4 regions of the Photobacterium kishitanii genome follow, and region 4 is predicted to be linked to each of the others. Evidence: predicted binding sites of a transcription regulator. Region 4 holds the regulator's gene; each other region holds the start of a gene.
What was found. The regulator CRP, encoded in region 4, controls carbon source genes, mostly activating them, when cyclic AMP is high. The targets are predictions, from matches to a motif close to TGTGANNNNNNTCACA.

Region 1: the regulator CRP is predicted to act here: its motif matches at 2,764-2,779, upstream of udp (uridine phosphorylase).
Region 2: the regulator CRP is predicted to act here: its motif matches at 3,717-3,732, upstream of PPBDW_RS07485 (CidA/LrgA family protein).
Region 3: the regulator CRP is predicted to act here: its motif matches at 3,742-3,757, upstream of nagE (N-acetylglucosamine-specific PTS transporter subunit IIBC).

The regions. Positions count from the first base shown of each region.
Region 1 covers NZ_LN794352.1:1,157,537-1,163,368, forward strand. Annotated here, with positions in the region: gene PPBDW_RS05665 (zinc/cadmium/mercury/lead-transporting ATPase) at 1-2,545, shown strand, start outside; gene udp (uridine phosphorylase) at 2,934-3,701, shown strand; gene PPBDW_RS05675 (hypothetical protein) at 3,947-4,177, shown strand; gene PPBDW_RS05680 (Card1-like endonuclease domain-containing protein) at 4,261-5,427, opposite strand; gene PPBDW_RS05685 (LysE family translocator) at 5,731-5,832, opposite strand, start outside.
Region 2 covers NZ_LN794352.1:1,581,948-1,587,779, forward strand. Annotated here, with positions in the region: gene purT (formate-dependent phosphoribosylglycinamide formyltransferase) at 1-391, opposite strand, end outside; gene PPBDW_RS07470 (DMT family transporter) at 545-1,420, opposite strand; gene cdd (cytidine deaminase) at 1,553-2,440, opposite strand; gene PPBDW_RS07480 (CidB/LrgB family autolysis modulator) at 2,646-3,332, opposite strand; gene PPBDW_RS07485 (CidA/LrgA family protein) at 3,329-3,673, opposite strand; gene PPBDW_RS07490 (hypothetical protein) at 3,791-4,315, opposite strand; gene sbcB (exodeoxyribonuclease I) at 4,482-5,832, opposite strand, start outside.
Region 3 covers NZ_LN794352.1:2,370,493-2,376,324, reverse strand. Annotated here, with positions in the region: gene PPBDW_RS11135 (cation:proton antiporter family protein) at 1-297, opposite strand, end outside; gene nagC (DNA-binding transcriptional regulator NagC) at 446-1,660, opposite strand; gene nagA (N-acetylglucosamine-6-phosphate deacetylase) at 1,664-2,800, opposite strand; gene nagB (glucosamine-6-phosphate deaminase) at 2,819-3,619, opposite strand; gene nagE (N-acetylglucosamine-specific PTS transporter subunit IIBC) at 3,877-5,346, shown strand; gene PPBDW_RS11110 (beta-N-acetylhexosaminidase) at 5,522-5,832, shown strand, end outside.
Region 4 covers NZ_LN794352.1:302,446-308,277, reverse strand. Annotated here, with positions in the region: gene PPBDW_RS01620 (OsmC family protein) at 47-451, opposite strand; gene crp (cAMP-activated global transcriptional regulator CRP) at 834-1,466, shown strand; gene PPBDW_RS01610 (hypothetical protein) at 1,649-1,843, shown strand; gene PPBDW_RS01605 (DUF1338 domain-containing protein) at 1,914-2,708, opposite strand; gene astD (succinylglutamate-semialdehyde dehydrogenase) at 2,750-4,210, opposite strand; gene astA (arginine N-succinyltransferase) at 4,224-5,240, opposite strand; gene PPBDW_RS01590 (aspartate aminotransferase family protein) at 5,336-5,832, opposite strand, start outside.

The DNA of each region.
Region 1 (5,832 bases), 860 kb from region 4:
TAATAAAGCGACCGTTACCGTGGTTGCAGCAGCGACTGATTGTTGCTCAAGTGTAACTGCTGATTGTTGTTCTAGTAATAAAGATTCTGAAGGGGGGAATGATAATGATACTGAAGGCCCCGCAGCCGGTGGTTGTTGTTCAGCCACGGCAAAAAATGCTATCCATTCAGTAACAAAAAAAAGTACCTTTACCATTACTGGTGCACATGTTTCAGCCAGTGATAAAGCTGCATTAGACAATAACCATCAGCATGGTGATACCCATTGCGGTGGTAATGATCACAATTCAGATTTGAATGATGTGCATGATCACGGTCATAGTGGTCATGATCACAGTAACCATGAGCACAGTGGACAATGTTGCTCTGCACCAACAATGAGCAAAGAACAAGAATTAGCGTTAGAAGCCTCTCTAACAAACAATGCTCATGGCAAAACATTTAGCTGGAAAGTGTTAGGCATGGACTGTCCTAGCTGTGCGGCTAAACTTGAAAAAGCAATAATGTCATTATCTGCCGTAGATACTGCAAAAGTGATGTTTGCGACTGAAAAATTGATTGTTAATATCAATGATAATCAACAGCTTGATCCTGAAAAAATAAAGTCTGAGATAGAAAATAAATCCAAAAAAACCGGTTTCACGTTAGTTTCTACTACAACGAAAGCCGCCGATATACCGACTCAATCTTTCTTTATTCAACATCTATCAGTAATTGTTATTGCTTTGATGATGGTGATCTCTTTTGTATTAAATAAAACGGTTTCTGCAGAAGCAGGCTTGTTAGCCTTTACGCTGACGACGATTGTCGGTTTATTCCCTATTTTGAAAAAAGCGGTTATTTTAGCTAAGTCAGGAACGCCGTTTTCGATTGAAACATTAATGTCTGTTGCTGCTATTGGTGCTTTATACCTTGGTGAAACAGCTGAAGCTGCGATGGTTATTCTACTGTTCCTTATTGGTGAACAGCTCGAAGGGTATGCTGCTTCACGTGCTCGTAGTGGCGTAAAGGCATTAATGGATTTAGTGCCAGAAGAAGCAACGGTTATTTTGGCTGATGGTACCAAAACCAAAATATCAGCCTCTGAATTAAAACCTGGCGATGTGATTGAAGTTGTGCCAGGCGAGCGTTTACCTGCTGATGGTCAAGTACTTGATGTTATCGCTAGTTTTGATGAAAGTGCATTAACAGGTGAATCGGTACCTGTTGAGCGTACTCCCGGTGAAAAAGTCATGGCGGGTAGTATGGCATCAGATAAAGTGGTGCGCTTAACCATTATTTCAGCTCAAGGTGATAATGCGATAGATCGTATTTTACATATGATTGAAGATGCAGAATCACGCAAAGCACCATTAGAGCGTTTTCTGGATAAATTCAGCCGTTGGTACACACCAAGCATGATTTTATTAGCGGCGTTAGTGGTTGTTATTCCACCATTGGTGTTTGGTCAATCTTGGGATGAATGGATTTATAAAGGCCTCGCTTTACTCTTGATTGCTTGTCCATGTGCGTTGGTTATTTCAACGCCCGCAGCGATTACATCAGGCTTAGCAGCTGCTGCACGTCGTGGTGCATTGATTAAAGGTGGTGCAGCGTTAGAACAACTGGGTCATATTGAAGTTGTTGCGTTTGATAAAACAGGTACGCTAACTGAAGGTAAACCTGTTGTTACCGATATGGTTTGTTGGGATAACGATGGCGATAAATTATTACGTCAAGCTGCTGCGATTGAAGCAGGTTCGTTACACCCACTGGCAAAAGCAGTTGTTAATCGTGCTCAAGAAAAGCAGCTTACCATTGTTGAAGCAACCGAACGTGAAACCTTAGTTGGGCGGGGTATTCAAGGCATAACTGAAGGTGATAAGTTCTTATTATGTGCCGCAGATCGTTTGCCACAAGATATTGTACTCACTGCTGAGCAACAGCAACAAGCAACAGATTTAGAAAATGAAGGTAAAACCTTGGTGGTTGCAGTTCGTAATGCACAGCCAGTGGGTTTAGTTGCATGGCGTGATAATTTACGTGAAGACGCATTAGTTGCAATTGAAAAGCTTAATAAATTAGGTATTAAATCAGTGATGCTTACTGGTGATAATGCGCGCGCAGCCGCCGCGATTGCTAAAGAAATCGATATTGATTTCCGCGCTAGCTTATTACCAGCAGATAAAGTGACTGAAATTCGAAAGTTGAATGATGTACATAGCGTTGCTATGGTCGGTGATGGTATTAACGATGCACCAGCCATGAAAACAGCGACTATTGGTATTGCGATGGGGGGCGGTACTGATGTAGCACTCGAAACTGCAGATGCTGCAATTACGCATAATCGTCTTTCTGAATTGCCAGTAATGATCGAATTATCACGAGCAACCTTAAATAATATCCGCCAGAATATTGGTCTAGCACTGGGTTTAAAAGGTATCTTCTTAGTGACAACTATACTTGGTGTGACCGGGTTATGGGTCGCAGTATTAGCTGACAGTGGGGCAACAGCTTTAGTAACGTTGAATGCTTTGCGGTTATTACGCTTTAAACCAAAAAAATAACTGAGTTAATAAACTCATATTATTAACGTAACAATAATGAGCAGGATGGGTTAAACACCATTCTGCTTTTTTATTTATAACAATATTGAAACGGTAATCAGTATGCTAAACGTTAGGGTAACGTTGCTGTTTTTTTGTGATGCGGTCGATAGGGAAACGTTTTGTTGTGATCTGCGTCTTGTTAATTTGTAACGAAAAATTTCATTGCTTTCATTTAATGTGATTCAACTCACTAAAAACAGTTTCAGCTTCCGCTATCGTTACAGCATATTTTGACCGACGTTATTGTTACGTTGCGCATTAGGTTTGCTGTCAAACCACAAAAATTAACGATAATTATCCATCTCTGTTCCTACAATCAGAGCGATTAAATTTAAAGGGTATCATTATGTCTGACAATAAAGTGTTCCACCTTGGTGTTAATAAAGCTGATCTTAACGGCGCTGAATTAGCGATTATCCCTGGTGATCCTGCTCGTGTAGAAAAAATTGCCAACCTAATGGAAAACCCTGAATTTCTAGCAAGTGCGCGTGAATACACAGTATACCGTGCGCAACTAGATGGTAAGCCTGTAGTTATTTGTTCTACTGGTATTGGTGGTCCTTCAACATCTATCGCAGTAGAAGAGTTAGCACAACTTGGTGTTAACACTTTCCTTCGTGTAGGTACAACAGGCGCTATCCAACCGAATATCAATCCTGGCGATATGATTGTAACAACCGCTTCTGTTCGTCTTGATGGTGCAAGTCTTCACTTTGCTCCAATGGAATTCCCAGCAGTTGCTGATTTCACAGTAGCAACAGCAATGAAGCAAGCGTGTGATGATGCTGGTGCAACAGTACATACTGGCGTTACTGCTTCAAGTGATACTTTCTACCCTGGACAAGAGCGTTATGACACATTCTCTGGTCGCGTTGTTCGTCGCTTCCAAGGCTCAATGAAAGAGTGGCAAGATATGGGTGTTCTAAACTTCGAAATGGAGTCAGCAACACTATTAACTATGTGTGCAAGTTCTGGTTTACGTGCTGGTTGTGTAGCTGGTGTTATTATTAACCGTACACAAAAAGAAATTCCTGATCATGCAACCTTGAAAGAAACAGAAGCTCGTTCAATTAAGATTGTGGTTGAAGCTGCACGTCAGATGCTAACTAAATAAGGCAGTATTGGTACTGTATTTAATTAACAGTACCAATAGCTTACAAAGCCGATGCTTATGATAAAGAGCATCGGCTTTTTTTGTGGTTCAGTTTTATCAATAGCGCTGGTGGTATGGTTAATATCGAAATAGAAATATTGTTATAGTAGTAATTGACTACTAATATATTAATGAGTTAGGAATTTAACCATTCATTTCTATTTAATGTAGAATAGTGATTCGTTTTGCTGAGTGAAATTATAAATATGATTGATTATAAAATTACATTTCCGAATGGACGTCAAGATACCGTGGCATTGCCTATTCACCCTGTATTACAGATGAAAATTGCCTATTTAGATGATGTGTTTGTTGTAAGAGATATTATTGCCACAGTGAATGAAAATTCAACTACTGTTACTTTAGTATTAGATGATGGTCAGCATCATACACAGAAGCCACAAGCTGCAGGGATTGTTTTTAATCGGCTTGGATAAGTGGTGTCAAACAGCATTAAGCGATAATCAATATTTAAGTAAAAAAAAGGTCTTCATAGAAGGCCTTTTTTTAATGCTAATACTTATGCTGGGTTATGTGCTTCACCACCGGCACCTTTAAGCCAATCATAAAGGTGAGTATATAAATCACCGAGTTGATCTGGACCAATAATCGCTAAGCCTAAATCTTGTGCGCGTACTAAATCGTGATGACGTAAAGGACGGAAACTGACTAGCATTGCACGTGCTTGTAGCCCACCTAGTAGGTCACGTAATGATTCAAGTTTATATAAGGTATCATCGCCATCATCACGCATACCTTTGGTCTTACATTCGATGATATGGAGCTTATTATTTACAATTGTTGCTACATCTAGCTCATTACGTACCTCACGCTCACCAATTTTACGGTAAACCTGTACGCCTAATGAGTGATCCTGAATGGTTGGTAATTCGTTTTGAATTGCACGAACTGTACTGTGAACTAAACTTTCTAACCACTCACCATTCGCAAATCGACGTGCTTCTTCATGTTTGAATGTCAAAATACCATCGTGGTATGTCGCAAGGCCTGTTTCTTCTAGATCGGTTAGTAACGTACCAAGTTCTTTATAACCTTGTTGTTTCTCACTGAGCTCAACATGTAATATTTGCTCTTTACGGCATGTTGTTGCGAGGTAATTAAGGGTGGCTAAACCTGGGCCTAATTCTAATGCAGAGCTTGCCCAACGTTGGCCTAATTCCCATAGCTGGTCGTTAAGCGATTCTGGCATTGGATTATCAGATAACTCACAGCGGGCGCCAAAGATTGTTAGGTAGTCAGTAATTTGGATACGATCTTGAACTTGTTGTTGCTCGCGGTCATTGGGGAATAACCAACACATTTCATCACTGAAAGGTTCAATGACATAGATAGGCCAATGGAAAGAGCGGAAGACTTCATAAGCTGATAATAGACGGTGACGCAAACCACAACTTGCATTAAACCACACATCACGACTGTCTTGCTTTAACTGGTCAGCAAGCTGGTTAAGACGTTGTCGAATTTGAGTGACATTAATAATGTCGGGAATAACGAAAAATTCAACAATAATGTTACGTGGAATCAAAATAGAAGCAAGTCGGTCGTATTGTTTTTGTTGTTTTTCAGTACCAATAAATACCATTTTATCGGCAGGTACTGCTTCGTCTAATAATGGAGTGATCAGGCGGACTGGATCCTGATCAATAATGCCAACGTGAGTAATCATAATAATCCTTAATGCGCCCTACATACGGGGCGTAATGTTGTGATGCGCATTAAATAAAAGAAATGAAAAGGTAAGCGTGCGCAGCACATCTATAAGGTATGTATATGAGGTTTTTTAGTGTGAAATTCAAGTCAAAATTTATAGACTAATTATTCTCATATAAATTAGGATTGTTACCTATTCATTTATTTTCTTTAATACACTATTTTTAGTCATTTTTTTTATATAATTAATGAGATTTTTTAAAATGCCATTGCAATTAATGGCATTTTTTTTGGTGAAAACATAGTTATCAATAATGGCTTACATGCTCGGTGGTGCTGGTAGCTGTGAAGCTAACAGCCAAATAGCGAGTACGAAGAAGATTAATCCCATAAATTTATGTTGGTTATTACGGAATTTTTC
Region 2 (5,832 bases), 1.3 Mb from region 4:
CGTAAGGGGAGGTTGGAATAGCTAACGTTTCAGCGGCTAGACGACGAATACCTTCACGGTTCATGGTTAATTTAGTCGCGTTAGCGGTTGGGACAATATTTACCCCTTGGTTCTCAAGTTCAACCAATGTATCTGTTGCAATTGCTTCAATTTCAGGAACAACAAAATGGGGCTTTTCAAGCGCAATAATGCGTTTAAGTGCATCGCCATCTAACATATCAATAACGTGGCTACGATGCGCAACTTGCATCGCTGGCGCATTCTCATAACGATCAACGGCAATTACTTCAAGGCCAAGACGCTGACACTCAATAGCAACTTCTTTACCCAGTTCACCAGAACCAAGCAGTAATACACGGGTTGCATCAGAACAAGTAGCTGTACCAAACATTGATATTCCTTACGATTTGTCATTAAAGGTGAAATCTGAAATTAATAATACCTTATTTTTACGTTTGCGCAATCGTTTGCTTTCGACCTGATTAATGGATAACCATAACCGAAGACAAAAAAAACCGCTTATGATAAGCGGTTTTTAAAATGGTTATTTTTTGCGATTTTCCCAATGGGTAATAAACGCGACGGAAAGAATAATAATAGCTGCACCCAGCCAGAGTCGTCCAGGAGGAGCCCAGCCAAAGACCAGCCAGCCACCTAATACGTTTAGTGGTAACTTCGCATGATCAAAGGGTTGTACAAAAGACGCGTCAGCGACAGCATAAGCTTTTGCAATCGCCCATTGCGCTAAGCCCGTTAGTAAGCCTGCTAGAATTAATAGCCACCAGCTAAAACTCACTGTTGGCATTGTAAAATCAGGCGCCGCTAAAATAAGATTAAATGGTGTCATTAAAATGAGTAGGTACATCACGATAGTCGTCGGTGATTCATTACTGGACTGTTTTTTCACCATTAATGAATAGGCCGCCCAGAAAAATGCGGCGCCGACAGGCAATAGTGTCGCGATATTAAAATTTTCAGACCATGGTTCAAGAATAATCATGGCACCAGCAAACCCTGCTAACGTTGCAAACCAACGCGCCTTACCGACCGTTTCTTTTAAAATTAGACCTGAACCAATAGTGGCAAATAGTGGTGAAATCATGAGTAGGGCAATGCCTTGCCAAATTGGTACCGGATAGGCCAGTGCCCATAGCCATAATTGAATACCAATAACCGCTAAAAACACGCGTAAGCAGTGTAACCAAAAGTGATTTGTTTTAAGCGAGTGGCGAATACCCATAGTACGTAACCAAGGTAACATCGCGATTAGAGCAATGAAATATTGGATCAAAGCTACAGAGGTTGAGGGAACATGCATTTTGATACTAAGGTACTGAGCTAAACTGTTTACGATAGCAAACGCGAGCCCTGCAGTGAGCATCCATGCAGCGCCTTGCAAAGGATTATGTGTTTGAGACATTGTCATTGGCTTCTAATAATAGGTGGCGAGATAATACGCTTTTGATGTTTGATAGCCAACATTGATCAATATTAGGTAATAAAAAACCGCCAGTAAGGCGGTCTTTTTAGATTATTTAAATCAATTGGTGACTTAATAAGCAACGTACGTTAATTGCACATCAGGATTAAGTGCTTCAAGTAATGCTTGTGTGCGTGCTAGTTGACTAATTTTGCTGTCAGCACTTTCTACTAATGCCGCTTCAACGATTTCAGATAGCGGATAATTAGACATATTCATATTAATCAATGCAACTTGCAGCGGAGGTAGACTAGGGTTGAAGGCTGCATTTTCTGCATACATCCCCTCAAAAATACGACCATCTTGTGCTTTTAATGCAACACCGCTGAAGTTTTTCGAGTAAGGCGCATGTGAGCGGTTAGCGGCCTTACAAGCACAAGCAGCTAGCTCTGAATCTTCTTCGATACTAATACCATTATCAATGTCACTTAATAAGCCATCTTTAATGCCTAAATCAAGTGGACCAAATGAATCGGGTAAGTATTGTTGTAATGTCATTGGCTGACGTTGCGGCAGTTGAATTATCATATCGTTAGCTGATGTTAATTCATTCATAAACTGACGACAGTGACCACACGGACTGTAATTGATGGTGACATCTTTAATGCCAACTTCACCTTTGATCCATGCATGGCTAATAGCTGATTGCTCGGCATGAATAGTACAACCCATGCTAGCGTTCTCAAATTCCATATTCGCACCAAAGTAAAGGCGACCAGATGCGCCACGCACAATCGCGCCGACATAGAAATTGGAAATAGGTACAACAGCATAAGATGCAGCAATAGGAAGGAGAGCCAAGCGAAGTTCAGTATCAGTCATCTGAGTAGTTGATAATAAAAGTTCGAATTGCTCAGGACTAATGGTTGAGTCGAAATCTGAAGCTTCAATAATAGGCTTTAAAGCTGACGCCAATTCAGCAGGTAATAAGCTTAATGCTTTTATAACACGTGCGTACATTGGGTGTTACTCCTTCATTGTTGATGGCAAAACATTCTATGTGAATCACAAGGTATTGGAAGTGATCTTGGTCACATTGTTGGTTTTGATGTTGCACCTATTACATTGTTGGGAGTGGCGTCACACTTGTTTCTGCAATTTTGCAGATAATATTTCAATAACTTAGTGAAAATTAATCAAATTGATTGCTTTTCATACATTGCTGTTAGGTGTGTCCAAATAGGCGTAAAAGCAAAGGGAACATCAGCGGTGCTAATAGGGTCGTCATAATGCCGCAAATAACCAATGCTAATGAACTAAACGCCCCTTCTTGATAGTCTTCCTCAACGGCTTTGGCTGTGCCTAATGCATGTGAAACCGTACCAATCGACAAACCTTTTGCTAAAGGATGTTTAACACGAAATAATTTCATGATTGGATAACCTAATACGGCACCAAATAAGCCAACAATAATAACCATTGCAGATGTAATTGCAGGAATACCACCAATTTGCTGTGAAGCCGCCATCGCTAGTGGCGTTGTGATTGATTTCGGTAAAATACTTGCTGCGAGTTGGGCATCGGCGCCCATTGAAAAAGCAATAGCAGTACCAAATGTCATCGACAATACACTACCAACAAAACACGAAGTTAAGATCGTCTTCCATTTGCTGCGAATAAGCCCAATTTGTTGGTATAAAGGAAAGGCTAATGCAACAACAGCAGGACCTAACAAATAGTTAATCACTTCATTTTGGGCAAAATAGGTTTGATAAGGTACAGTGAACCATTTAAGTGCCACGATCATCACAATAAGCGTGATCAAAAGGGGGTTAAAAAAGGGATTTTTGATTTTCATTGCTAAATAGCGTGCGGAATAAAAGCACACTAAGGTTGCTACTAGCCATATCATGACTCTTTCTCCTTATGGTGTACCGCTAAGCCAATAACAATTAATACGATAATGGTACTACCTAGGGTGCTTGCAAAAATGATCGCAGCGTTGTTTTCAATGACACCTAAATAGTTCATCAAGCCAACACCGACGGGGACAAATAGCAACGCCATATGTTTTATTAATAGATTACAGGTACTTTCAACCCACTCAGCCCGACAAATGCCTGTGACAAGACTGATAAAAAGGATAAATAAACCGATAATACTGCCTGGAATCGGTAATCCAGAAAAGTGTTGAATGCCTTGTCCTAAAAAGAAACAAATCATAACGATGGCAAATGAGCGTATATAATTCATGGATATTACAACTTTTAAATATTTAATTCATCATACAAATAAGTATGATAAATGTCACACTAATTTTTCACGATTAATGAACTATATTTGTTTCTGTTGATAAAACAAGCATCAATGTTATTGGGTTGTCATAATCCAATAACTAATCAGTAGTGTAAATGTAATGATTACTACCGTTGTGATGATGGCGTAATTTATGTTAATCACTTGAAGCAAAGGCTTTTTTGATTTGTTTTTAACTAGAGCAGGCCATGATGGAGGGGATTTAAGTGGTGTCGTTTCATTGCGAACTGCAGTGGTATTAGGTAAAGACACTCGAAAGCCATAACTTGGAATAATATAGATAGGTATCGCCATCTTTCCATTGCGGAGTAATTTTTTAGACAGTGATAGCAATAAAACATTTAGATCATAATGATGATCACAGCTTTCTTCGTAGGCGTTAGGGGAGGTAAAGGTATAACGATATATCGATTCAGTGCTAACCACTTCACCTGCGAGGTAACACAGTGAGGCTAAAAAACGGGACTCATCAGCCGTTAATAGTGTTTGTTGATTATCATGCCAGTTAAGTAGTCTATTTTCAGGAATAAAATCAATCCCTTCAAACCGATAACATTTTACTGCTGTTTTGGTTGTCATTAGATCACCCACTTGTAAACGCTTCGAACACAACATCATTCGATAGCATTAAGTGTTGACGGAATTACGACAATCATCAAATAACGGGTCTTATTAATAATAAAAAAGCCCATCACAGGATCACTATGACGAGCTTATGCGTATTCAAAAGTCATAACATAATGAATTACATCAATTTATTAATGTAGTCATATAACGACTTCATGATCTTCATTTTGTGTTCATTTGACTGGCAATCTAGCGCGACAGCTTCAAAGTTTTCCATATATTTGGTCATGTTTTCTTCAAAGAAATCTTGACAGTGGTGCTTCCAACGTTGCTGTTCTTGATAAGTTAACGTTAATGGATAATTACGTGCGCGATAGCGGAACAATAACGGCTTAATGCGCTCATCATCGACATTAATTTCCAGTGTTGCTAGTGAATCTGCTGCTGTTTCACGAATAATATCCATGGTTGAGCGATCAGCGGTGGAGAAGAAGCCATCATAGAGCATGGTATCAACGTTACCATTATTAGCGTACTCACGTTTAACACTGAACATTTCGAGTAATTTGGCTCGCACTTCAGGATGTTGCTTTAATAGCGCAAGATTCTTAAGGCATAACTCACGATCAATCCCTAAGCGGGCCGCATCTTCAGCTTTAAGTGTTTTAGCTGGCGCAAGTACCGGACATTTATTTAAATGCACTTCTTTAATCGGTACTGGCAATTCATCAGGACCAAGATCAATGCGTTTAGTATATAAACGCTCACGCAGTTGGTCGGCATTAAGTTCAATTAATGGGGTCGGATCTTGCGCAAGATTAACGCAAATCACTGCATTTTTATTATCAGGATGCCATGCCATCGGCACGATCCAACTGGTATTACCGCACTCAGTACCGAACATCCCCGATACATGCACAATAGGGGTGAGATCGACAATATCGATTAATTCTTGTAATTGACGCTTATGACGTAAGTTAAACAAGTAATCAAACAGCTTAGGTTGGTTTTGCTTTAAGATTTTTGCCAGTTCGATAGTGGCGTATACATCAGCCATAGCATCGTGGGCATTAGTGTGTTCAATACCGTTAGCAATTGAGAGTTTTTCAAGCTTAAAGCTCGGACGACCTTCATCGTCAGTTGGCCAGTTAAGCCCATCAGGACGTAATGCATAACAGGTACGCATAATATCTAATAGATCCCAACGCGAGTTACCATTTTGCCATGCCCAACCATATGGGTCATAGAAGTTACGGTATAACGTATAGCGGGTCACTTCATCATCAAAGCGAACGTTATTATAACCAATAACACAAGTATTCGGCTTTGACAGCTCGGCATGAATTTGGGCAATAAACTCCGGCTCTGATAAACCTTTTTCCATTGCTTCCTGTGGCGTGATCCCCGTGATCAAACATGCTTCAGGTGACGGTAGGTAATCGGCTGGTGGCTTACAATAGATCACCAAAGGCTCACCGATAATGTTCATCTCCATATCGGTACGTACCCCTGCAAACTGGCAAGGGCGA
Region 3 (5,832 bases), 2.1 Mb from region 4:
TAGTTGTTTAAGCACAACTAGAAATAGGGTAAATATCGCTGTTGATAATAAATTATGTAAGGTTGCACCACCCCATACTTCTTTATTAAGCAGCGTTTTTATATCGAGTTTTAAACCAATGGTGAATAATAATAATGTCACCCCAAGATCAGCTAAAGTTGCTAACGCTGGCGTAGAATGAAAGCCAAAACTATTTAATACGAAACCAGCAACTAAAAATCCAACCAGAGGTGGTAATTTACAACGAAGGGCGATGAAACCGGCTAGAAATGCCGCGCTAATATACAGTAACTCCATACCTTGGACTACATCCTTGCAAGATAGTGTGGGAAAAATAATTATGACAATAATAACATTAGGGGGATTAATCAGTTGTGATTAATCCCCCCCTTTAATTTATGGTGATTTTATTAGCGTTTATGGCTAATTCAAGTGTGGTTAATGCTCAATCTTCAAGTAATCGTTGCAGTAACACACCATTAAGCATTGCCCGCTTGATCATTGAAAATGCACCGATGGTTGGTTGGTTATACAGCTCTGATGCGACAATGGGTAACCCATTATTAAAAGCGGCTAAAGATTGGTTTTCAACACAACGACGTATAGCAGGTAAGACAATTGCTTGAGCTTGAGTGATATTACCTGCCAAAATGATCTTTTGAGGATTGAATAAATTAATTGTCATCGCTAATGCTTTACCAAGGTGATGGCCCACTTTGAGTAACACTTGAGTTGCAAGTTCATCACCCTCATTGGCAGCGTCACAGATAGCAAGCATTGTTAGTTCTTCAAGTGCTTGTAAGCTACTTGGATAACCTTGATTAAGCAGTTGTTGTACATGTTCAATCACTGCTGGATCAGATGCAACGGTTTCTAAGCAACCAAAATTACCACATTGGCACTTATCACCGAGTGGATCTATTTGGATATGACCAATCTCACCGACATTGCGGTTTTGGCCAAGGAATACCTGTCCATTAACAATAATACCAGCACCAGTACCATTGTGCATACTGACTAGAATTGAGTCCTTACAGTCACGGCTAGCACCAAAGAAATGCTCAGCAAGTGCCAGACCTCGAATGTCGTTGCCGACAAAAGTAATGATGCCAAAAGTGTCTTGAATAATATGAGCAAGCTCAAAATCATGCACTTTAATGTTTGGCATGTAAGTAACGGTGCCATTTTCTGGGTTAACAAGCCCCGGAAGAATAATGCCAAATGCCACCAGTTCTTTCATTACATTCTGGTTATTATCAATAAATTCTTGAATATATTTGATAAGACCTTCAGCTAATACATATTGATCAGAATATAAAAATGGATAAGCCGCACCGGTAATATGTTTACCACTGAGGTCATAAAGGGTTATTTCAATATAATTGCGGCCAATGCGTACTGCGATAGAATGAAAATCGACTGATTCTGTCGTTAGAGATATTGCTCTTCTTCCACCCGTTGATGCTTGTTGCGCGACTTCTTTTATGAGGCCGCGCTCCAATAATTGGCGGGTAATTTTAGTGACACTTGCTGGGGCTAGGTGGCTAATATCAGCAACCTGTATGCGAGATATAGGGCCTTGCAAGTCGATGAGTCGGTATACTGCAGCACTATTTAGCTGCTTGACCAGATCAACGTTACCAATTTGTCCGCCTGTCATAGTTTAGTTCTGCTCGTATTTACCGTTAACGATTGTCGCCTTAACGTCAAAGTCACGATCAAAAATAGCCAGGTTCGCGACCATACCATTTTTAATAGCCCCCAATTTCTTATCGACACCAATGGCGCGAGCAGGATAAAGGGTAGCCATGCGAATCGCTTCGTCTAAGGCGATGCCTATGTGTTCGACACTATTTTGTACCGCTTCAATCATTGTCAGTGCCGAGCCACCAAGTGTGCCATTTTCGTCAACACACTTACCATCTCGGTAATATACTTTTTTCCCAGTAAAAAGGAAGCTATCGATGTTAGCACCTGCCGGAGCTGTGGCATCGCTCACTAAAACAAGGTGGCTTTGCTTCATTTTATGCGCCATACGAATATTGGCATAGTCAACATGGTGACCGTCAGCAATAACACCCGTATATATTTCATTGCTATCATAAATTGCACCCACAAGGCCTGGCTGACGGTTTTCAATAGACGTCATGGCATTGAATAAGTGTGTTGTGAAGGTTATTCCTGCATCAAACCCTTGGCGTGCTTGTGCATAGGTCGCATCGCTGTGTCCTGCTGATACAACAATGCCAGCATCTACCAATTGTTTAATATGCTCAACGCTATTCATTTCCGGCGCTAAGGTAACTTTAGTTATAACATCTGCGTTTTCACACAAGATATTAATCATTTCGTTAGTCGCTGGGCGAATGAAGTCAGGGCGGTGAATACCTTTTTTCAATACATTGATATAAGGACCTTCGAAGTGAATGCCAAGTGATTGATGTTGGTATTGTTGTTGGTAAGTGCGTTGGGCTTGAATGGCTTGTTTCATGTCTTCATCAGCAGAAGTGATGAGCGTTGGCAGGAAACTGGTACAGCCAGATTTGAGGTTGGTGCGGTGCATGGTATCGATTGTTGCTGGCGTTATTTCATTATTAAACATCACGCCACCACAGCCATTGAGTTGTAAGTCAATAAAGCCAGGGGTTAGGTTTGCACCTTGTAAATCAATTGTTTCGATATCTTTTTTTACGTCGCTTTCAGGGATTATTGCGTGAATATTCACGCCATCAATAATGACGGCGTGGTTATTCAGCACATCGCTACCTGTGAATACTCGACAGTTTATTAGCGCGTACATGAATTATCCTTATATGGATTAGATGTGTGTAATGTTCTCTGCTTCTAGCTCTTGGAAGTACTTAACTGTTTTCACTTTAAGTTCTTGGGTTGATGGTTCATCACAAACGATCATTGATTTAGGGTGAAGCTGAAGTGCAGAAACTGTCCATAGGTGGTTAACACAACCTTCAACAGCAGCTTGTAGTGCTTGTGCCTTGTTGTGGCCAGTGATCAGAATCATTACTTCTTCAGAATCTAATAGCGTACCAACACCAATCGTTAATGAGTACTTAGGTACTTGGTTGATATCGCCTTCAAAGAAACGAGAGTTCGCAATACGTGTTTCATGGGTAAGAGTCTTGATACGCGTGCGAGAAGCCAATGATGATGCAGGCTCGTTGAATGCGATATGGCCATCGTTACCCACGCCACCCATGAACAAATTAATGCGGCCATAGGTTTTGATTTTGTCTTCGTAACGTTGACATTCAGCTTGGTGGTCAGCGGTATTGCCATCAAGAAGGTTGATGTTTTCTTCTTGTATATCAACATGATTGAAGAAGTTGTTATACATGAAGTTACGGTATGACTCTGGATGATCAGCAGCCATGCCAACATACTCGTCCATGTTGAATGTCACTACGTTTTTAAAACTTACTTCACCAGCTTGGTATAGTTCAATCAGACGCTGGTATGTAGCAAGTGGTGTACCACCGGTAGGTAGACCTAGCACAAATGGACGTTCAGCTGTTGGTTGAAACTTGTTAATGCGATCTGCAATGTAGCGAGCAGACCATAGACCAACATCTTTAGCGTTATTAAGCGGGATTAGTCTCACGTTGACACCTCTTTGAAGATAGTTAAAACAGGAAAAATCTGAGCGGCATAGCGCCTTTGTTTCGAATGATAAAATAAGTTTTATGATCGAGCTAGCAAAATCACTCAGTTCTGACCTCGGTCGGTGATTGAGATCACAAATGATGATGTTTTAATTTGCGGAGCGAAATAAAATTCATAAACTGCAAAGGACAAAAAAGAGATGGCAAAAAAAAGCTATCACTATCGCATCTAAGAAAACCATAGGGGGAACTAAGGGTGAATATTCTTGGATATTTTCAAAAAGTAGGTAAAGCACTAATGGTGCCAGTTGCAGTACTTCCTGCAGCGGCAATTTTAATGGGTATTGGTTACTGGATTGACCCGACTGGCTGGGGTGCAAACTCTGCGTTAGCGGCATTCTTAATCAAAGCTGGCTCAGCAATTATCGACAACATGTCTGTGTTGTTTGCGATTGGTGTTGCTTACGGTATGTCTAAAGATAAAGATGGTGCAGCAGCACTTTCTGGTTTCGTAGGCTTCCTAGTTGTTACAACGTTACTTGCACCTGGTGCAGTAGCACAAATCCAAGGTATTGACGCAAGCGCTGTTCCTGCCGCGTTTTCAAAAATCAATAACCAATTCGTAGGTATCCTTGTAGGTATCGTATCAGCAGAAATTTACAATCGTTTCTCTCACGTAGAATTGCACAAAGCGTTAGCATTCTTCAGTGGTAAGCGTTTGATTCCAATTTTGACTTCTGTTGCTGGTATTATTATCGCAGGCGTACTGATGTATGTTTGGCCGTCAATTTACAACGGTCTAGTACATTTCGGTGAAAGTATTCAAGGTCTAGGCGCTGCCGGTGCTGGTATCTACGCATTCTTTAACCGTCTATTGATTCCTGTTGGTCTTCACCACGCACTGAACTCAGTATTCTGGTTTGATGTTGCAGGCATTAACGATATTCCTAACTTCTTGAGCGGTAAAGGTACACCTGGTGTTACTGGTATGTACCAGGCTGGTTTCTTCCCAATCATGATGTTCGGTCTACCAGGTGCAGCACTTGCTATGTACCACACAGCTAAAGCGAAGAACAAAGAGCGTGTTGCTTCACTTCTTCTAGCTGCTGGTTTTGCATCATTCTTCACAGGTGTTACTGAGCCTCTAGAATTTGCATTCATGTTCCTTGCTCCGCCACTATACGTTATCCACGCAGCATTAACGGGTATCTCTGTATACATCGCGGCTTCAATGCACTGGATTGCTGGTTTCGGTTTCTCAGCAGGTTTAGTTGACTTATTCTTATCAACACGTAACCCATTAGCTGTTCAATGGTACATGCTTGTTCTTCAAGGTGTTGTGTTCTTCGGTCTATACTACTTTATCTTCCGCACTGTTATTCTTAAGTTCAACCTTAAGACTCCAGGCCGTGAAGATGACGAAGAAGAGACTTCATCAGTACGTGGTTCAGCTGAAACGGGTGAATTAGCTAAGCAATACTTAAAAGCGCTTGGTGGTCACGGTAACCTAGAAAACATTGATGCTTGTATCACTCGTCTACGTCTAACTCTAAAAGACAGTAGCCTTGCAGATGAGAAGACATTAAAAGCACTAGGTGCAATGGGAGTGGTTAAATTAGGTTCAAATAACTTACAAGTTATCCTAGGCCCTCTAGCTGAAATCGTTGCTGGTGAGATGAAAAAAATCCCAGCGTCAGAAGACCTATCAGCAGTAAAGCTTCCATAATTACCTAAATTCTTAAGTAATTAAGCGACACACGAAATACCGCAACACTTTTAATTAGACCGGTCCTGATATTTTAGTTGTAAGATATCAAGACCGGCATTTTGAGTACCCAACTTTTGGGCTCTATATAGATTTTCCCTTCATTTAAAGGGATATCGGGAGAAAGGAATATTTCATGACTATTAAACTTACGGCGTTAGCATCTTTCATTGCACTAGCAGTAACTGGTTGTGCAACACAAGGAAATGATGATGAGAAGGTTGTTAAAAAATTAGCTAATAACCTTGATGTTACTTATGAAATTGTTACTCAACACGGTGCAGAAGAAGGCCTACAGTGTAAGACGCTAGGCGCAGAGTGGGCATCTTGTGATCTAATTAATTTGACGCTGGAAAATAATGGCCCAGCAGTTACAGGTAAAGACTGGAAAATTTATTTCAGCAGCATTCGCCAAATTCTTGAAGTTCAAAACGACCAATTCAAAGT
Region 4 (5,832 bases):
GTAATTAACGGTCACTAGTATCAGTAACCGTTAATAATGATAGTGTTTACGCCACAACAATCTCATAGCTGTGGCTCAGCTCGACCCCTTTACCTAACATTAAACACACTGAGCAATATTTTTCGAGTGAGTCAGCAACCACTTTACTGACTAATTGAGGCGCTAAATCATGGCCACTAACCACGAAGTGTAAATTTGCATGAGTAAAAATACGTGGCGCTTGCTCACGACGCTCAGCAGAGATATTCACTTCACAGCCAGTGATCTGCTGTTGTAAATCTTGTAATCCACTCACAACATCAACCGAGCTACAACCACCAGCGGCCATTAACACTAATTCCATCGGACTTGGTGCTTTATCACCACCATTACCATCTAAAACAACACTATGGCCTGATGATGACTGACCAACAAAAGTCATATTTTCAACCCACTTTACTCGTGACTGCATCTCTATCTCCTTTGGCTATATTATTCAGATATTAACTCTATTTTTGTTGATAATCTCATCAATGTAAACGCTATTTATTCCGGCTAATGCTAATTACGTTGCATATTTAAACCACCCAAATTAACTAACAAACCCACATTAAAACTATGCTTTTGGTGACTAACTCACAACGATGTGATCATGTGCACACTTATCTCTCATAAATGAGCGAGTCAGCTAGATCAATATCAAGAAAAAACCCTAAAAAAAGGATACAATCTTAACAAGTTCAAGTTAGCTTGCAGCCCAGCAGCTGAGTGAATAACCCCGCCAGCAAACAGTTTTGTTGAGTTATCTTCACAGAACATATTGTTGGGCAACATATGCAGAGGAAGTTAGTAATATGGTTCCAGGTAAACCGCAGACAGATCCAACTTTAGAGTGGTTTCTTTCCCATTGTCACATTCACAAATATCCATCAAAGAGCACGTTAATTCACGCTGGTGAAAAAGCAGAAACTTTGTATTACATCGTGAAGGGTTCTGTTGCTGTATTAATCAAGGATGAAGAAGGTAAGGAAATGATCCTTTCTTACCTAAATCAGGGTGACTTTATTGGTGAACTCGGCTTGTTCGAAGAAGACCAAGAGCGTACAGCTTGGGTTCGTGCCAAAAGCCCTTGTGAAGTTGCAGAAATTTCATTTAAGAAATTCCGTCAGTTAATTCAAGTTAATCCAGATATTCTAATGCGTCTATCTGCTCAAATGGCATGTCGTTTACAAGTGACAAGTCAAAAAGTAGGTGATCTTGCATTCCTTGATGTAACAGGTCGTATTGCACAGACGTTACTTAATCTTGCAAAACAACCCGATGCAATGACACACCCAGATGGCATGCAAATTAAGATCACTCGTCAAGAAATTGGCCAGATCGTAGGTTGTTCTCGCGAAACAGTGGGTCGTATTTTAAAAATGCTTGAAGAGCAAAATCTTATTTCTGCTCACGGCAAAACAATCGTGGTTTACGGTACACGCTAATTATTAGTCGTACCTTAATCGCCGATGAAACCGCAGCTTATACCTGCGGTTTTTTTTGATCTCGACTATCTCTAAATAGCACCATAAAACAAACATTGACGGAGTTAGTATTACGGTTAAATTTTAATTTGTAATCACATTCATTCATGCTACATTTCGATTACAAATGGATTTCTTAATCAATGATGGTCAATATGGATATTGAACGCTTTTCTACTAACAGTTTCACCACCGTACCAGGGGTGTTAACTAACCAGCCCACAACCATTGAAATGACAGGGTTTAGCGATAGCCGTTGCTACCTTGAACAACAAACAGGATTACGTCGCTGCCCAGCGGATGAATCAGGCGTTTGGGGTTCACCACTAGATAACTAGCTAGCAATAACAGCACTGATGTAACTAAGTGCTGTTGTTATTACTGCCATTTTCACTATCAAGTACTCAGTTAACTATTGGTACTTTCAAATATTTTATCCGCCGAGGCAGTAACAAAGCCGCTATACAATTCACCATTCGGTTGTGGATAGCGTTTAGCAAACTCGTAAAATCCACCAGGGATCTTATAAACCCCATCTCGAAAACTAACCCCAACCTCATCAGCCATCGTTGCCGATTGCTCTAACATTACCGTCGCATCACCTTTTATGTCTCCGCCTGTCTGATTAATCACAAACTGGTTATGACGCAATAAATGGTTTACCTCTTCTAAACAAGTAAATTGCTCGAGCTGATTAATACTTACCGTAAAATGATTAGCACCAAAACCGTGCGCCGCAACCCAAGCTGCATACTCACTTTCAGCCGCTAAAAATTGATAGGTTGCAAAATCAAGTTGCCATGGACGACCGCCATAAACAAAATCAGGCTGGCGAAAATAATCATCATCGACCTGATCTAATAAACCGCGCACTGCAAGTTGCAATTCGGCCGAACAGCCGCCTAACTGTAATTCACTAATAAAGACTTTGGGGAGTAAAGGGTTTTGGTGAGCAAAATATTCGGCATACAGCTTTTTAGCACTGAAATGATATTTAGCTTGCGGTTGATAACCCAACGCAATAAACGGAGCAGCAACAACCGCTAAACCACACTTAGGTAACCCAAAGCTACGTAACGCGATATGATCATTTAATAATGCGACATCTTCGGTTAATAATCGCTGTATTTGCACCGCTGATGGGCATAATCGCTGACTATAATCGTGCCACAAGCTATCAAAAAGTTGCGTAATCGATTCCATAACCTACCCGCTTAATTTAAAGCATAATCACTTTATAGATCTTAGTTCAAGCTCACACCTGGCGCTAATTGCGACGGTAATTGTAATTGTTCCCCTTCAACAGATGCCATTGGGTAAGCACAGTAATCTGCTGCATAATAAGCACTTGGACGCAGGTTACCTGAAGCACCTGGCCCACCAAAAGGTGCATCACCACTGGCGCCAGTTAAAGGCCGATTACGATTAACGATCCCAGCTCGAATATGGTCAATAAAATAACGCCATTGTTGGACATCGGTTGATATTAACCCTGCGGCGAGTCCATAACGCGTTTGATTAGCACTCACCACCGCTTGGGTAAAATCATGGTAACGACTGACCTGTAATAGCGGCCCAAAATACTCTTCATCCATCAGCTCCGTAATCGCACTGACATCAATAATAGCCGGTGTAACTAACGCACCTTGCCCTCGTGTTGCGGCTAACAAAGCAACGCCACCCGCGTTTATTAATTGCTGCTGATTGACAATAATTTGATCGGCAGCCACATTTGATATCAATGGCCCCATAAAAGGTGCCGGTGTTGCTAATGGATCCCCCACTATCAATTGCGACGCGACTGTCACCAACCGCGCTAACAATTCATCACCGGCTTTTCCTACCGCTATATATAATCGCCGCGCACAAGTACAGCGCTGTCCCGCACTTAAAAAAGCTGACTGGATGATGGTATACACTGCCGCATCAATTGCGCCATATTGTGGGCCAACAACCAATGGATTATTACCCCCCATTTCTAAAGCCAACATTTTTTGAGGCTGCCCTGCAAATTGCTGATGCAATAAATGTCCAGTGTGAGCACTACCAGTAAACAATACTCCAGCAACCCCTGCCGCCGCAGCTAAAGCCATTCCTGTTGAACTTCCCCCTTGCACTAAATTAATCACCCCAGCAGGGATACCCGCCTGCTGCCACAACTCACACATCAGTTGCGCCGTTTTTGGCGTAAGTTCAGACGGTTTAAACACCACTGTATTCCCTGCCAGCAATGCCGGAATAATATGGCCGTTAGGTAAGTGAGCTGGAAAGTTATAGGGTCCAAATACCGCCATGACGCCCAAAGGACGATGGCGGACAATCATGGTTGTATCAGCTTGTTGCCGTTGGCGCGTACCTGTACGCTCATGGTAAGCCTGAAGTGATAATGCTACCTTAGCAATCATGGCTGCCACCTCAGTGGTACTTTCCCATAACGGCTTACCTGTTTCAGTAGCAATAGTACGAGCAAGTTGTGGCTGGTGTTGCTGCACTAATTGAGCAAAGCATTCTATTACTGCCAATCGCTCACTAAGAGTGGTATTACACCAGGTTAAAAACGCAGTTTCTGCGGTAGTAACAGCGACTTCAACTTGCGCTGTCGTTGCGGCCTTACCTTGCCAAACCACACTACCATCATAAGGATTGAGTGATTGAAATTGCTCACCAGCGCCTGCTAGCCATTGGTTATTAATCCATAAGCTCATTCGTCTCTCCTTATTATGATAATGCAACTAACCGGACTTCATCACCAATAGCGATATTAAGTGCGGTAGCAATATCTGCGGTCATCGTCACTTGCCCTTGTGAATCAACCACCAACGGTGCAGCTACCGCTCGAAACCCGGCTAACTCACAATTGGAGACTAAATAATATTGCTCACTCGAGTGCTCGCCAATATTCACTCGACACCGCTGCGAGTGACGAACTGTTTCTATATTACGCACATCACATTCAACACTCGGACCTGCGTCAAAAATATCGACATAACCACGACAGCAAAATCCCTCTTGTTCTAATAGTTGTAATGCTGGGCGAGTATCGACATGGACTTGCCCTATCACCGCTTGCGCTTCTTTACTAAGTAAATTGACATAAATCGGTAATTTCGGCATTAAATCAGCAATAAATCCTTTGCGTCCAATCCCAGTAAGATAATCAGCATAGGTAAAATCAATCGAAAAGAAACTGTCTTTAAGCCATTGCCAAAAAGGAGAATTACCCTGTTCATCAGACACACCACGCATTTCAGCAAACGCAATCTCAGCAAACCGTTGCCGATGTTCAGCCATTAATAAAAATCGTGATTTAGACAATAAACGGCCGTTGATGCCTTGGCGCCACTCAGGTAATAAAAATAAACTACAGAGTTCAGTCTCTCCCGTATATTGGCTCCCCAACGTCAGTACCTTCACCGTGTTGTGTACCCCTAAGCGGCGTGAAGCATGGGTGACAGTACTTAAGTGATAATTATAAAAAGGCGCATCAAGGCCCACTGTTGCCTCAATCGCGGTAGTACCCACTATTTGGCCACTGACACTATCAACAGCAACCAATAAATAGCTTTCTTGTCCGGGTGAAGTCACTGTCGCGTTAAAGCTTGCTTGAGAATGGTTAATTCGAGCACGGAGTATAGTTTCATTAATAGGTAGGGAGGTAAAACCATGACCCGATGCTTCAGCACATAGCATCAGCGCAGGATAATCAGCAGCAGTAATAGGACGAATAATGAGCATTACATTTCCTCCTGATGCAGGCAATGACAACAGCCATTGCCTGGGTATAAATTGGTATCAAGGTTGCTATTTATCACCTAAGCAACCCATCACAATTAAGCCGTAGCGTGATATAACTTCGCAATCGCAGTTTCTAAACGCAGCATTCCTTCATCAATATCGGTTTTATCAATCACTAACGAAGGGGTGAAACGTACGACATCGGTGCCAGCGACTAAGACCATTACGCCTTCATTGCCCGCTGCAACCAAAATATCTCGTGCTCGACCCTGCCACTCTGGGGTTAGCACCGCACCCAGTAATAAGCCTTTACCTCGAATTTCACTAAAAATAGGATAACGTCGATTAATTCGTATCAATGCCTCACGAAACCACTGCTCGCGCTGTTTAACCCCCGCTAATACTGCTGGTTGACTGATTTCATTGATTACCGCCTCAGCAACAGCACAGGCCAGTGGGTTACCGCCATAGGTCGAGCCATGAGTACCCACATTTAAATGAGATCCGAGTGCAGTTGTCGTCAGCATTGCCGCCACAGGAAAACCGCCACCTAAAGATTTAGCAGTGGTAAGAATATCAGGGGTAATACCTA